Regions from separate parts of the Gracilibacillus sp. JCM 18860 genome, predicted to be linked through region 2. Evidence: a T-box and tRNA genes for the amino acid it is inferred to sense, from the RefSeq annotation. Region 2 holds a T-box; the other holds one or more tRNA genes.
What was found. A T-box is a leader RNA that pairs with one kind of tRNA and senses whether it is charged. The one in region 2 lies ahead of ileS (isoleucine--tRNA ligase), so its partner is inferred to be a tRNA-Ile.
Positions count from the first base shown of each region.

Region 1 (7,348 bases), 450 kb from region 2:
AAACCTCGCGGATAAAGAAACGACCTGTTGCTGTTCTTTTCTTTAGATAAAACGAACAAACAATCGCTAAAAAGAAAAGAAAAAAAGATAAAAAGAAAATCGTGCTATATCCTTTGAAATTATCCATCAGTGTGATGATATAGCCAGCAAGTAAGGGTCCGACCATTCCACCAAAGGATTGTAAGGATCCAAGTATCCCATTAAATAAGTCTCGTGTTTCTGGTTCTGTTACCTCGAAGGTTAACACATTGTAAGCTAACCAATAAAAGCCGTAGCCAATTCCTAATATAGCGCCAAGCATATAAGTATAATTAACGGCTTTTTCTCCTAGAAGGAGTACCACCATGTAAAAAATGGACAAAAAGATTACACCTATTCGAATAATCAGTGTCCGATCTACATGCTTCACACACTTGCCAGCGACAAAAAAGGAGATTGGTTGTAGCAAATAAATAAAAAGGTTATAGGTGGCAATATCCATATAGTCTCCTGATTGCTTCCATAAGAACACATTGACAAATGTGTTGGAGATAAAAGTGGAAAGTGCGTATAAACCACCGATAATCAGTAATATCTTTAAATCTCTACTTACTGGTATGGAAGGTTTTTTACTTGGAAATAACTGCATTTTCTTACACCTCATTTAAAGCCTATAATCTATAGTCTTTTCCAGTTTAAATGAGATATACGAAAATAAAGTTAGAAACCGATCAAGGGGTGAAGAAGTAATTTTGCGCCTATTAGAAAAACTCGCATTCGAGCTATTTTCGTTAGCTTTTCTAATACTCTGAATTTCAAAATTTATGCTTCGTCGCTTTACTTCCTGTAAAAAATTTGCAAGCAAAAAAGAAGTGCTACGATGAGCACTTCTTTTCCTTTTTTTATTTTGCTTCATTATATAAGCTTGCAACTTTATCCCAATCTACTACATTCCAGAACGCTGCAATGTAATCAGGACGTTTATTTTGATATTTTAGGTAATAAGCATGTTCCCATACATCAAGACCTAGAATTGGTGTTTTCCCTTCAGAAATAGGAGTATCTTGATTTGGTGTACTTGTAATAGCTAAGTTACCATTGTCAACTACTAGCCAAGCCCAGCCTGAGCCGAATCGTCCAGCTGCAGCATTTGCAAATTCCTCTTTGAACTTGTCAAAGCTACCAAATGCTTCGTTAATTTTGTCAGCTAATTCCCCAGTTGGCTCACCACCACCATTTGCTGATAGCAATGTCCAGAATAAACTGTGGTTGGCATGTCCGCCACCATTATTACGAACTGCTGTACGAATATTTTCAGGTACTGCATCAAGATTTGCTAAAATGTCCTCGATTGATTTATTTGCTAAATCATCATGACCTTCTAGTGCAGCGTTTAATTTCGTAACATAAGTGTTGTGATGTTTAGTGTGATGAATGTTCATTGTTTCCTTATCAATATGTGGCTCGAGTGCATCATATGCATAAGGTAAATCTGGTAAAGTAAAATTTGCCATGTTTATTCCTCCTATTTTTTAGTTTGAAGGTTCCTAACCTCTCCAATTCAAATATTATCAAATAGTCAGAATAGATTGCAAATAATTAGCATTTATTCACTATAGTATGAAAGGTTTTCCATCAAGTGAAATTAATTTTATAATAAATAAAAAAACAAGCTTTAACGTTCGCTTGTTGAGAATGGTGGCTCGGGACGGAATCGAACCGCCGACACACGGATTTTCAGTCCGTTGCTCTACCGACTGAGCTACCGAGCCAATTTTTTTATTCTGTTTTTAGACACTGTCCTAGTTATGTATAAATGGCGGAGGAAGAGGGATTCGAACCCCCGCGGGCCGTGAAGCCCCTGTCGGTTTTCAAGACCGATCCCTTCAGCCGGACTTGGGTATTCCTCCGTGTAAAAATATGGTGGACCCTGCAGGATTCGAACCTGCGACCGATCGGTTATGAGCCGATAGCTCTAACCAACTGAGCTAAGGGTCCTTCTTCTCTAAATATATAATGATGGGGCGACCGGTGGGGATCGAACCCACGCATGTCGGAACCACAATCCGATGTGTTAACCACTTCACCACGACCGCCATCGTCTAAGAAATTGGTAGCGGCGGAGGGAATCGAACCCCCGACCTCACGGGTATGAACCGTACGCTCTAGCCAGCTGAGCTACACCGCCATGGCTCCACAGGTAGGATTCGAACCTACGACCGATCGGTTAACAGCCGATAGCTCTACCACTGAGCTACTGTGGATTAAAATTATGTATTTACTGAAGCGACATTTAATAATTTACCATATAAAAAATATAACGTCAATACTTTTTTTGAACTTTTTTATTTAAAGAAGAAGGATTTCGGGATAACAAGCATTTTTCTAAGCTTGTTACCCCGAAAAGATTAATTATGTTTGCCACCAAGCACTTCATCGGCAATGTTCACAGCATGGTCTCCTATTCGCTCTAAATTACTAATAATATCTGCAAATACAATTCCTGCTGCTCCTGTACAAACTCCCTCATTCAGACGAATAATATGCTTTTTACGGTATCTTCTTTCCATTTTATCAATTTCATTTTCTTTCTGTACAACGGATAAAGCAGCTTCCCTATCCATTTGCTCTAATGCTTTAATAGCTTCCTTTACCGTTATAATGGTTAGATCGAACATTTCATTTAAATCTATCATGCCTTGCTCTGTAATATCTACCTTATTCGACATTTTGTAATTAATCAACTCAATAATATTCTCATAATGATCACCTATGCGTTCAATATCCCGAACGGCATTAATTAATGCAGAGTGATCGGTCTTTTCTATGTCTGATAGGGTCGACCCCGACAATTGAACTAAATAGGCTGTGATTTCCCGGTCTAGATTATTTAACGCACCTTCCAATTGTTGCGCCATATCAGCATTTTTGCTATTTTTCGTATTTAAAAAGGAGCTTGTCTCTTCTAGTCCTCTTATTGCATATTCACCCATTCGAATGACTTCGAATTTAGCTTGGTCTAGTGCAACAGATGGCGATTGTTGAATAAAAATTGGATCTAAATGCTTTGCTTTATATTCGACTTCGGTATCTTTTCCTGGAATAATCTTTGTCACGATCAGAGCCAATAATCCGATAAATGGAAATTGAATAATAGTATTCAGCACATTAAAGATTCCATGTGCAAAAGCGATCGTCATGGCAGGATTCAGTTCTAATGCTGCCTGGATATGCTCCATCATAATCGTATAAAAATGAATAAATGTAATGACAATCGTTGCTCCAATTACATTAAAGATTACATGTGTTAATGCAGCACGTTTAGCCGCAATAGTTGCTCCAATCGATGCTAAAACTGCTGTAATCGTTGTCCCGATGTTATCACCAAATAGTACCGGTAAAGCAGCCTTTAATTGGATAGCATCCTCAAGCATCAAGCTTTGTAGTATTCCAATGGTTGCACTTGAGCTTTGAACAGCAATGGTAAACACAGTCCCAATGACAGCGCCAAGTATTGGATTATTAGACATACTTACGGTTAAATCGTGAAATGCTTGTAAATCTCGTAATGGTTTAAGTCCAGAGCTCATTAACTCTAAACCAAAAAACAAGGCACCAAATCCGAAAATGGTTAAACCAATATTGGTAATTCGTTTCTCTTTAAAGAAAAATAATAAAAATGCACCAATACCTAAAATAGGTAATGCATATGCGCCAATATCAAATCCTATAATAAATGCTGTAATCGTTGTCCCAATATTAGCACCCATAATTACACCAATGGATTGTCTTAGTGTCATAAATCCTGCATTTACTAACCCAACCGTTAGGACGGTCGTTCCGGAGCTTGATTGAATCAACACAGTCACAATCATCCCGGCAAGTACACCCATAAACGGATTGCTTGTAAACTTATCAAGTATGGTACGTAATCTGTCACCAGCGGATTTTTGAAGCCCTTCCCCCATATATTTAATACCTAAAAGGAAAATACCTAAACCGCCAATAAATTCAAAAATCATAACTTGTACATTTAAATCCAACAGTTTTCATCCCTTCATAAAAGCAAATTCGTCGTTTTGTCCTTATGTATGCTCATCTCTTTGACATAGTAAGACATTTTTCGCAAAGCACATACGAATTTAATATTAAGTTTTCATGAATGATTTGTAAAGGTCTTTAATAAAAATTTACACTCTCTTAACAATTCATTCATATTATAACAATAATCCTATTTAATTAATATGAATTTTTTATTTTAAAATTAGCAACTATTGGATTTTCTAAAAAAATATAAATTTTAAAAACAAAAAAGCCTGAATTATCAGACTTTTCCTTTTACTAATATTCTTGTACCATCTACAGACACCACCACAATTCGGGTATCTTTCTCCAGCCACTTCCCTTGTGTGACTGCACTATAGTCGTTTTCTCCGATACGGATGGTCCCTGTAGGCCTCATATCTGTAATAGCTTTTCCTTCCTTCCCTACTAATAATTTGTAGCTTTGATTAACACTTGAATATCCTGCTTCATCTGTTAATTGATCATAGAGTGTAATTTTCGTCCACATCTTCCGCTTCTTAAATACCTTAAGAAATAGTAAAGAAGCAGCTCCTCCTATAAAAACCCCTAATACAGCGTACAGTCCCGCTACCCAATTAGGTGCTGTCATCCCTACAGATATCACCATACAGACCAATCCTATGACAGCTAAAGTTCCATCATTCAGTATTTTGCCATCGATTACGATGAATAACATACCAATTAAATAAATAGCAATCATAATAAAAAACATACTAGGATCTAAAAAAGAAGAAAAATATACTGTAATAAAACCAAGGCCAAGAATGGCAAAAATCCCTTTTACATTGACTAATATTTCCCCAACTAGAAACAGGGTAGCTAAACCACAGATAACAAAACTTATCCAATCTGCATTAAAATCAAACATGGCTACTCACCTCTCGGCTTTTCTTTATCTTATCAAATGATTCGAATGATTAGAACTGAATTGTATGCTCTTAAATATAAAATACGATCCTACTAGGAAAAGGTTTCAATAATTTGCAAATTTGAATGTGTTACACTTCTCATTTACTAGGTTAACCTTTATAATGGAAGTTGGTACAGTAATTAGATTATTTACGTGGAAATATAAAGGAGCGATTTTATTTATGGCTTTAACACATCGTAAGGATACACGACCTGTGAAAATTGGCAACGTAATGGTAGGTGGAAAAAACGAGGTAGTCATTCAGTCTATGACTACAACCAAAACACATGACGTTGAAGCAACCGTTGAAGAAATAAAAAGACTAGAAGATGCAGGTTGTCAAATCGTTCGTGTAGCATGTCCTGATGAGCGTGCTGCCAATGCCATTCCAGAAATAAAAAAAAGAATTAACATCCCATTAGTGGTTGATATACATTTTAATTATAAGCTAGCTCTTAAAGCAATAGAAGGTGGAGCTGATAAGATTAGAATTAATCCAGGTAATATTGGGAAACGAGACAAAGTAGAGGCAGTTGTCAATGCGGCAAAAGCGAAAGGCATTCCGATTCGTATAGGTGTCAATGCAGGTTCATTAGAACGTCATATACTCGAAAAATACGGCTATCCTACTGCTGATGGTATGGTAGAAAGTGCATTACACCATATTAAAATATTAGAAGACCTAGATTTTCATGATATTGTTGTCTCACTCAAGGCTTCTGATGTAAGCCTAGCGATTGAAGCATACGAAAAGGCTGCAGAAGTAATCTCCTATCCACTTCACCTAGGTATTACTGAGTCAGGTACTTTATTTGCTGGGAGTATCAAAAGTGCAGCAGGAATGGGTGCCATTCTTAGTAAAGGAATCGGTAGTACGATGCGAATTTCGTTAAGTGCAGACCCCGTACAAGAGGTAAAAGTAGCAAGAGAATTGCTAAAAACATTTGGTCTTGCTTCCAATGCGGCAACACTAATTTCTTGTCCTACGTGTGGAAGAATAGAAATTGACCTAATCAAAATTGCCAATGAGGTGGAAGAATATATTTCCACGATTAAAGCCCCAATTAAAGTTGCCGTGCTTGGCTGTGCTGTTAACGGTCCTGGTGAAGCAAGAGAAGCAGATATTGGTATTGCAGGTGCTCGAGGAGAAGGATTACTATTCCGTCATGGAGAAATCATTCGAAAAGTCCCTGAAGAAACAATGGTAGAGGAATTAAAGAAAGAAGTCGATAAAATCGCAGAAGAGTATTTTGAAAAACAAAAAACGGAAACACAGGAAGTATAAGTAAGCTAGCCCTTCAAAATGGGCTAGCTTTTTTCATTTAAAATAATGGTACAAATATCAAGGACAGTAACAAGGAAATAATGGAAATAACAATAGCACTATTTCCTAGTGTATCTGCTCCTTGTTTTTTGGAGATGAAGCCTAATACGATCCCCCCAATAGCCATTAGTAATGGCCAAACGAAGAATGAAGCGATCGATAAGATCAATCCAATCCATCCATAAACTGTATTCACATCTGTCTGCATACTAGTTCCTTGTTCTGTCTCAACAGCTCGGTTAAACTCGTTAGCTGTAAGTTCTTGCGAAGCTTCTGCCTCACGACTGTAGTCCTTGTTTGCAGCATATAGTTCATCCGTTTCAGCAAATTGCTTGGACTGTTTATCCACACCGTCAGTTCTATTTTGATCATCATGATTTGACATACTCAACCCTCCTCTTCATAAGTTAGAGGTACATTCTTTAGTATGTCTTTATTCCTTGATGATTTACTTGGTAATTTCTACGCTTTGGAAACAACACTTTTATGTACTTATTTAATTTTTGTTATGTAATAATTTACCGAATAAGTACACTTTTAACCAATTCTTGCATAAAATAAAATAATGATTTCATTTCTAGACAAAGGAGTGCCTAAATGAACGGATTTACTAAAAGGATGATTATGATGAAGCTTCAACAAGTAGACCCAAATACATTGTATGACTATGCTAAAATGTATAAACTAAATGTTACATTCGAACAAGCAACAGACATTGCTAATCACCTTAAACAGAATCAATATGATCCAACCAATGCATCAGATCGTGCCCGAATGTTGAAAAAGCTTGCTCAAATTACCGACCTTGAAACAGCAAAAAAATGCCAACAAATATTTCAAAAGTTGGCTAGTGAATATGGAATAAAAGATTTGTTTTAAATATAAAAGCTTGGGCGATCGCCCAAGCCTCTTTTATTGATTCATTATTTGATCTTGTAAATCAGGTACAAATGTACCATTCTTTAGCATTTCTATTTCGAATTTGTATGGTGGTTTTTTATTCTTTTTGTCCGTACCCACATACGGTGTTTCAAGAATTTTCGGTAAAT
Region 1 covers NZ_AP043868.1:655,799-663,146, forward strand. The annotation lists gene ACZ5R4_RS03475 (MFS transporter) at 1-628, opposite strand, end outside; gene sodA (superoxide dismutase SodA) at 882-1,493, opposite strand; tRNA gene ACZ5R4_RS03485 (tRNA-Phe) at 1,676-1,751, opposite strand; tRNA gene ACZ5R4_RS03490 (tRNA-Ser) at 1,797-1,889, opposite strand; tRNA gene ACZ5R4_RS03495 (tRNA-Ile) at 1,901-1,977, opposite strand; tRNA gene ACZ5R4_RS03500 (tRNA-His) at 2,000-2,075, opposite strand; tRNA gene ACZ5R4_RS03505 (tRNA-Met) at 2,091-2,167, opposite strand; tRNA gene ACZ5R4_RS03510 (tRNA-Asn) at 2,169-2,243, opposite strand; gene ACZ5R4_RS03515 (Na/Pi cotransporter family protein) at 2,388-4,001, opposite strand; gene ACZ5R4_RS03520 (NfeD family protein) at 4,304-4,933, opposite strand; gene ispG (flavodoxin-dependent (E)-4-hydroxy-3-methylbut-2-enyl-diphosphate synthase) at 5,157-6,260, shown strand; gene ACZ5R4_RS03530 (hypothetical protein) at 6,298-6,684, opposite strand; gene ACZ5R4_RS03535 (DUF2624 family protein) at 6,897-7,178, shown strand; gene ACZ5R4_RS03540 (deoxyribonuclease IV) at 7,212-7,348, opposite strand, start outside.
Region 1: it has a tRNA-Ile gene. The T-box ahead of ileS (isoleucine--tRNA ligase) is inferred to sense a tRNA for this amino acid. The anticodon was not compared.

Region 2 (7,348 bases):
ACACGTGCCAGATACATACAGCAGTGTATATTCTAGATTAGATTCGAGCTATTTCCTAAATTTAAAAGAACTTAACTATGCCCAACTAATAGAAGCGGGAATCCAATCATCCAATATATATGTTTCCAAATATTGTACAGCTCATGACTCGCAATTCTTCTCTCACCGAAGAGACGATAATAAGACAGGCAGAATGATTGGTTTTATCACATCACAAAATAGATAAAGCATAAATGACAGAGGGAGAGTTTTGACAAATGAAGGTAGTAGAAAATTTGGCAGGCATCCGAACAAAAATCGAACAAGCATGTGATCGTGTGGATCGAAGCCCTAACGATATTACGATAATCGGTGTAACGAAGTATGTTACAATAGATAGGGCAAAAGAAACGTTCGCAGCTGGAATTACAAATCTTGGTGAAAATCGTTTAGAAGGATTATTAGAAAAACAAGCAGAGTTGGAACAAGATGTACACTGGCATTTTATTGGGTCATTACAATCACGTAAAGTAAAGGATATCATCGATAAAGTAGACTTCATTCATTCACTTGATCGTCAATCTCTTGCAAAAGAAATTAATAAAAGGGCATCTAAACAAACGCCTTGTTTTGTTCAAGTAAACATAAGCGGTGAAACGTCTAAACACGGTTTAACCAAGGATGAAGTTATTCCTTTTATCGAAAAACTTGCAAGTTATCCTCATATTCAAGTCGTTGGATTAATGACAATGGCACCATTTACGGAGGACGAAGCACTTATTCGAAATACCTTTCGAGAGCTGAGACTTTTACGTGATAAGATCATGGCGAATAATTGGCAGCATGCCCCATGCTCCTTTTTGTCTATGGGGATGAGTAATGATTATATGATTGCAATTGAAGAAGGCGCTACCCATATTAGAATAGGCTCTGAATTAGTTGGACCATATGATAACTGAAACGAGGTGATGCACGGTGGGAATGAAGGGGAAATTCAAAAACTTATTTGGACTAGATGAAGAATATGAAATCATCGAAGAAGAAATGGAAGAATCAGATGAAGAACAAAAGGAAAGACGCTCCAAGAAAAATGTTGTTAGCTTAAAATCCGTTCAACCAAGCGCAAAAATGGTATTGTGTGAACCACGTTCGTACGATGAGGTTCAAGATATTGCGGAGCATGTTGTGAATAGACGTTCTGTTGTGATTAATTTACAGCGAGTTGATACAGGTCAGGCAAGACAGATAATCGATTTTATGAGTGGTGCTGTTTATGCCGTGTCAGGCCAAATAAAAAAATTAGGGTCACAGACCTTCCTTTGTACGCCTGAGAATATTGAAATAACTGGTAGTATCACGGAAATAATGGAAGATGTAGATCCAGAGCAAAGGTGGTAATTTAATGTTTTGGTTGTTTAGAACAATAGATATCGCCATGGAGATTTATACTTATGCGATTATTATTTATATCTTAATGTCTTGGTTCCCTGGGGCAAGAGATTCCTCCATCGGACAGGTATTAGCAAAAATTGTAGAGCCATACCTAGAGCCGTTTCGAAAAATTATTCCTCCGATTGGCGGAATGATTGATATTTCTCCAATTGTAGCACTTTTTGTACTTCACTTTGCGAGACAAGGATTGGCTTATTTATTTATGAGTATTTTATATTAGGTGATGGAGATGGATATTTATCAACATTTTAGACAGGAGGAAGCACCTTTCGTTGATCAGGTAATGTCTTGGAAAGATGAGATCAACAGAAGCTTCATTCCACGACTGACAGATTTTCTGCACCCACGAGAACAGTGGATATTTCAATCAATAATTGGCAATGATGATACACTTCAGCTGGCGTTTTTTGGTGCATGGGAGCACGCCGAAAGAAAACGAGCAATATTAGCCCCATACTATGAAGAGCTGGGAGAAGAATCATTTGAAACAGAATTACTTCGGGCAAGCTATCCAATTAAATTTGTGAAAATCGAGCACCCAGATGTTCTCGGTGCTTTTCTTTCTTCAGGCATTGAACGAAAAAAAATAGGAGACATTAAGATCCATCATGGTGAAATCCAAATACTTGTCTCCAAAGATATTTCGACATATCTTTTATCAAACATTACCTCGATAAAAAAAGCTAGTGTTCAATTTGAGCCGATTTCACTGTCAGACCGAATGGTTAATAGCGACAATTGGGTGGAAAAAACGACTACTTGTGCTTCTTTACGCCTAGACGTATTGATAAAGGAAATGTACCAAGTATCACGTCAACAAGCCCTTGACCTCATTAAAAAAGGATGGGTAAAGGTCAATTTTCAAAAAATCGAACAGCCATCCTATTTTTTAGAGGAGAGGGATATGGTATCGGTGCGCGGAAAAGGTAGAACGAGGCTAACAGAAATACAAGGAAAAACAAAAAAGGACAAATTAAGAATCACTTTCGAAAAATTATTATAAAAATGCAGGATTTTTTGTGTTTTTGTCAAATATGTATGGTACTATAGTTAAAAGTACTGACTTGAATGAAGGAGGTGGCCGGTGTGCCATTAACACCATTGGATATTCATAATAAAGAATTTACCAGAGGGTTCCGTGGGTACGATGAAGATGATGTCAATGAATTCTTAGACCAAATTATTAAGGATTATGAGGCAGTGATTAAAGAAAAGAAAGAGTATAAGGAGAAAGTTGAACAATTAGAAGAAAAACTAAAACATTTCTCTAATATCGAGACAACTTTAAATAAATCTATTCTAGTTGCCCAAGAAACTGCAGAAGAAGTGAAGGAAAATGCTAAAAAAGAATCAAAATTAATCATAAAAGAAGCAGAGAAAAATGCTGATAGAATTATTAATGAAGCTTTACATAAATCAAGAGCGATTGCACTTGAAGTAGAAGAATTAAAAAAACAAGCAAAGGTTTTCCGCACAAGGTTAAGAATGATGGTAGAAGCACAGCTTGATTTGATTGACAATGATGATTGGGATGGCTTATTTAAAGTTGAATTAGAGAATGAGGAATTAGAAAAGGCGGAAGAAGCCAATAATTAAGAAATCATACTTGACGTTTTATCTGAAATTCTCTATAATTTATGCATTAATATCCATTATAAATACAGCGATTGGGACAGTATATTGATAACAGGTTATTCATAGCGAGTTAGGGATGGTGGGAGCCTAATATAGCGTATCAATAGAAGATCACCCATGAGTTGCTATCCTGAAGTAATTGGATGTGTAGGGATAGTCGATTGATTCACGTTACGAATAGAAAGTGGATAATTTACTGGAAATTATCTATTAGGGTGGTACCGCGAGCTCCTCTCGTCCCTTTTGGGATGTGAGGAGCTTTTTTAATCTAATGAAGGATACGAATCGTTTAGGGATGACAGAAAAAGGAGGAAATATAGTGGAATATAAACAAACGTTAAATATGCCTAAAACAGATTTTCCGATGCGCGGAAATCTTCCAAACAAAGAGCCTAAAATGCAAGAGCAATGGGATGAAGAAAAGCTATATGAAAAAGTCCAAGCAAAAACAAAAGGTAATCCATTGTTTATTCTTCATGATGGACCGCCATATGCAAATGGCGATATCCATATGGGCCATGCTTTAAATAAAATCTTAAAGGACTTTATCGTCAAGTATAAGTCGATGGCTGGATACCATGCACCTTACGTACCCGGATGGGATACACATGGCCTGCCTATTGAGCAAGCATTAGCCAAAAAGAAAGTGAATCGAAAAAAGATGACCATTGCCGAATTTCGCCAAAAATGTGCGGAATATGCATTAAAACAGGTAGATAATCAACGGGTTCAATTTAAACAGCTAGGTGTAAGAGGGGATTGGGAGAATCCATATATTACACTGAATAAGTCCTATGAGGCTGCACAAATTAAAGTGTTTGGAGAAATGGCGAAAAAAGGCTATATCTATAAAGGACTAAAGCCAGTTTACTGGTCCCCATCTTCTGAATCTGCCCTTGCAGAAGCAGAGATCGAATACCAAGATAAACGTTCAGCATCTATTTACGTTGCCTTTGATGTAAAGGATGGCAAAGATTTATTAGATGGTGATGAGAAATTTATTATTTGGACAACAACACCATGGACTATTCCAGCAAACCTAGCTATTTCCCTACATCCAGATTTAGAGTATGCAGTAATAAAAACGGCAAACCAAAAATTTATTATTGCTCATGACATGCTAGGCCAAGTGAATGAAACCTTAGAATGGAAAGATGCTGAGGTTATCCAAACATTTAAAGGGACAGAAGCAGAAAACATTGTCGCCAAACACCCTATCTATGATAGAGATTCACTAATTATTCTTGGCGATCATGTTACAACCGAAAGCGGTACAGGACTTGTTCATACGGCACCTGGACACGGTGAGGATGACTTTATTGTCGGAAGAAGATATGGATTAGATGTTCTATGTCCAGTAGACGAAAAAGGTTATTTCACAGATGAAGCGCCTGGATTTGAAGGACTATTCTATGACCAAGCAAATAAAGTGGTAACAGAAAAATTAACAGAGACTGATGCCTTATTAAAAATGGAGTTTATTACACACTCCTATCCACATGATTGGCGCACAAAGAAACCAACGATTTTTCGTGCAACGAATCAATGGTTTGCATCAATTAAAGATTTTCGCGAAGATATCTTAACTGAAATTAATCGAATTAACTGGATACCTAATTGGGGAGAAACCCGTTTGTATAATATGGTTCGTGATCGAGAAGATTGGTGTATTTCAAGACAAAGGACTTGGGGCGTTCCTATTCCTGTATTCTATGGTGAGGATAAAACCCCGATTATCACTGATGAAACGATTGCTCATGTTGCTAATTTGTTTAGAGAACACGGATCCAACGTTTGGTTTGAATGGGAAGCAAAAGATCTGTTACCAGACGGATTTACTTCTGAACATAGTCCAAATGGTACTTTCACGAAGGAAACCGACATTATGGATGTTTGGTTTGATTCAGGCTCTTCCCATGAAGGTGTTCTTGAGGAAAGAGAGGCATTACAACGACCTGCGGATGTGTATTTAGAAGGTTCTGACCAATACCGTGGCTGGTTTAATTCTTCTATCTCAACAGCAGTTGCGGTGACGGGGAAAGCCCCTTACGAAACAGTAATTAGTCATGGATTTGCTCTTGATGGACAAGGAAGAAAAATGAGTAAATCAGTTGGGAATGTAGTAGTCCCAGCGAAGATTATGAAGCAATATGGTGCAGATATTCTACGTTTATGGGTTGCCTCTGTTGATTATCAAGCAGACGTACGAATCTCTGATGAAATTATTAAACAAACATCTGAGGGATATCGAAAAATTCGTAATACCTTCCGCTTTTTATTAGGAAATTTAGCTGATTTCCGTTTAGAACACAAAGTGGCGGATGATAAGTTAGAAGAAATCGATCAATTTATGCTATTGAAGCTCCAAAAAGTAATAGATAAATCATTAAATGCCTATGAGAATTATGATTTTTCAACAGTTTATCAAACCATCCATAATTTTTGTAGTATTGAATTGAGCTCATTCTATCTAGATTTTGCAAAAGATATTCTCTATATTGAAGCAGAGGATCATCCGAGAAGAAGAAGTATTCAGACAGTGTATTATGAAATAGTTACTTCATTAGTAAAGCTTTTAACACCAATCTTAACACATACAATGGAAGAGGTTTGGTCTTTTATTCCGGATGTCCAAGAAGAATATGTCCAGTTATGTGAAATGCCAAAAACAAGAGATCTAAGTAATGCAGCTCGATTAGAGAAAAAATGGGATAGCTTTATGAAAGTGAGGGATGATATTCTTAAAGCATTGGAAGAGGCGCGTTCTGAAAAAGTAATAGGAAAATCATTGGAAGCTTCAGTTATTATCCAACCGAACAGTGAAGAAACAGCTGCAATTCTACAAAATATTCCATTTTTGCATCAGCTGTTAATCGTTTCTGAAGTTCAAATTGTCGATGAATTAACGGATGGTAAAGCTTATGAATTTGTTACAGTGAAAATTATGAAGCATCAAGGAGAAACATGTGAACGTTGTTGGGTTGTTTCTGATTCCGTCGGTGAAAACAATGACCATCCGACACTTTGCGCTAGATGTGCATCTGTTGTTAACGAACATTACACAGAAGCATAAAGATGGAAAAACCAACTACCATGACAAAAAGGTAGTTGGTTTTTTATTGGCGAAGTATGCGGAATAGGAGGAAAAAGGTAAGTTATTAGATAAAGTGGGTGAAAGCCTTGATTCCATTCTAATTATTATATTTAATAAGAACATGATATAATAATTTTTAGTGTTGAGTATTAAATTGAAGGAAAGTTGGAGGTTAAAGCTATGTGGGTTTATCTCGTGGCATTTGTCGTCATATTATTAGATCAGTTAACAAAATTATTGGTAGTAAAAAATATGGAATTAGGTGAGCGGATTACAGTAATAGAAAATTTCTTTTACCTTACATCACATAGGAATACTGGAGCAGCATGGGGAATATTATCAGGCCAAATGACATTTTTTTATATTATTACAGTAATCGTGATCGGATTTGTTATCTATTATATTCAAAAACATGCGAAAGAGAGTAAATTACTCGGGCTGGCATTAGCACTCATACTGGGTGGTGCGATTGGTAATTTTATTGATCGTCTCTTTCGCAAAGAAGTAGTAGACTTTTTTGATTTTTACATAGGTAGCTATAATTACCCAATTTTTAATATTGCCGACTCCTCTTTAGTAATTGGGGTAATAAGCATCTTTATTTTTACAATCTTGGACGAACGCAACAAGAAAAGGAGCAAGAATTCATGAACAACTTTCAATATAAAGTAGAAAATAACGAAAAAGGCATTCGAATTGACAAGCTTCTAGTAGACATTACAGAGGATTACTCAAGGTCGCAGATCAAAACATGGTTTGATAAAAAGCTTGTACAGGTTAATGATCATGTCGTAAAACAAAACTATAAATGCCAAATCGGTGATGTAATAAAATGGGATATTCCAGAGGTGGAACCACTTGAGGTGAAGGCCGAAAATATTCCAATAGATATTGTTTATGAAGATAGTGATTTGATAGTGATAAACAAAAAGAGTGGTATGGTTGTTCATCCCGCTGCAGGGCATTATGAGGATACATTAGTTAATGCACTGCTTTATCATTGTCAAGATCTATCAGGTATTAATGGAGTAGCGAGGCCAGGCATTGTACATCGAATCGATAAGGATACGAGTGGTCTATTAGTTGTGGCGAAACACGACATAGCTCACGAGAAGTTAGCAGAACAATTAAAAAACAAAAAAATGAGACGTGAATATAAAGCATTAGTCCATGGAGATATTCCTCATG
Region 2 covers NZ_AP043868.1:204,589-211,936, forward strand. The annotation lists gene pgeF (peptidoglycan editing factor PgeF) at 1-226, shown strand, start outside; gene ACZ5R4_RS01115 (YggS family pyridoxal phosphate-dependent enzyme) at 258-938, shown strand; gene ACZ5R4_RS01120 (cell division protein SepF) at 955-1,377, shown strand; gene ACZ5R4_RS01125 (YggT family protein) at 1,382-1,651, shown strand; gene ACZ5R4_RS01130 (YlmH family RNA-binding protein) at 1,661-2,434, shown strand; gene ACZ5R4_RS01135 (DivIVA domain-containing protein) at 2,518-3,027, shown strand; T-box leader at 3,086-3,311, shown strand; gene ileS (isoleucine--tRNA ligase) at 3,386-6,139, shown strand; gene lspA (signal peptidase II) at 6,341-6,811, shown strand; gene ACZ5R4_RS01150 (RluA family pseudouridine synthase) at 6,808-7,348, shown strand, end outside.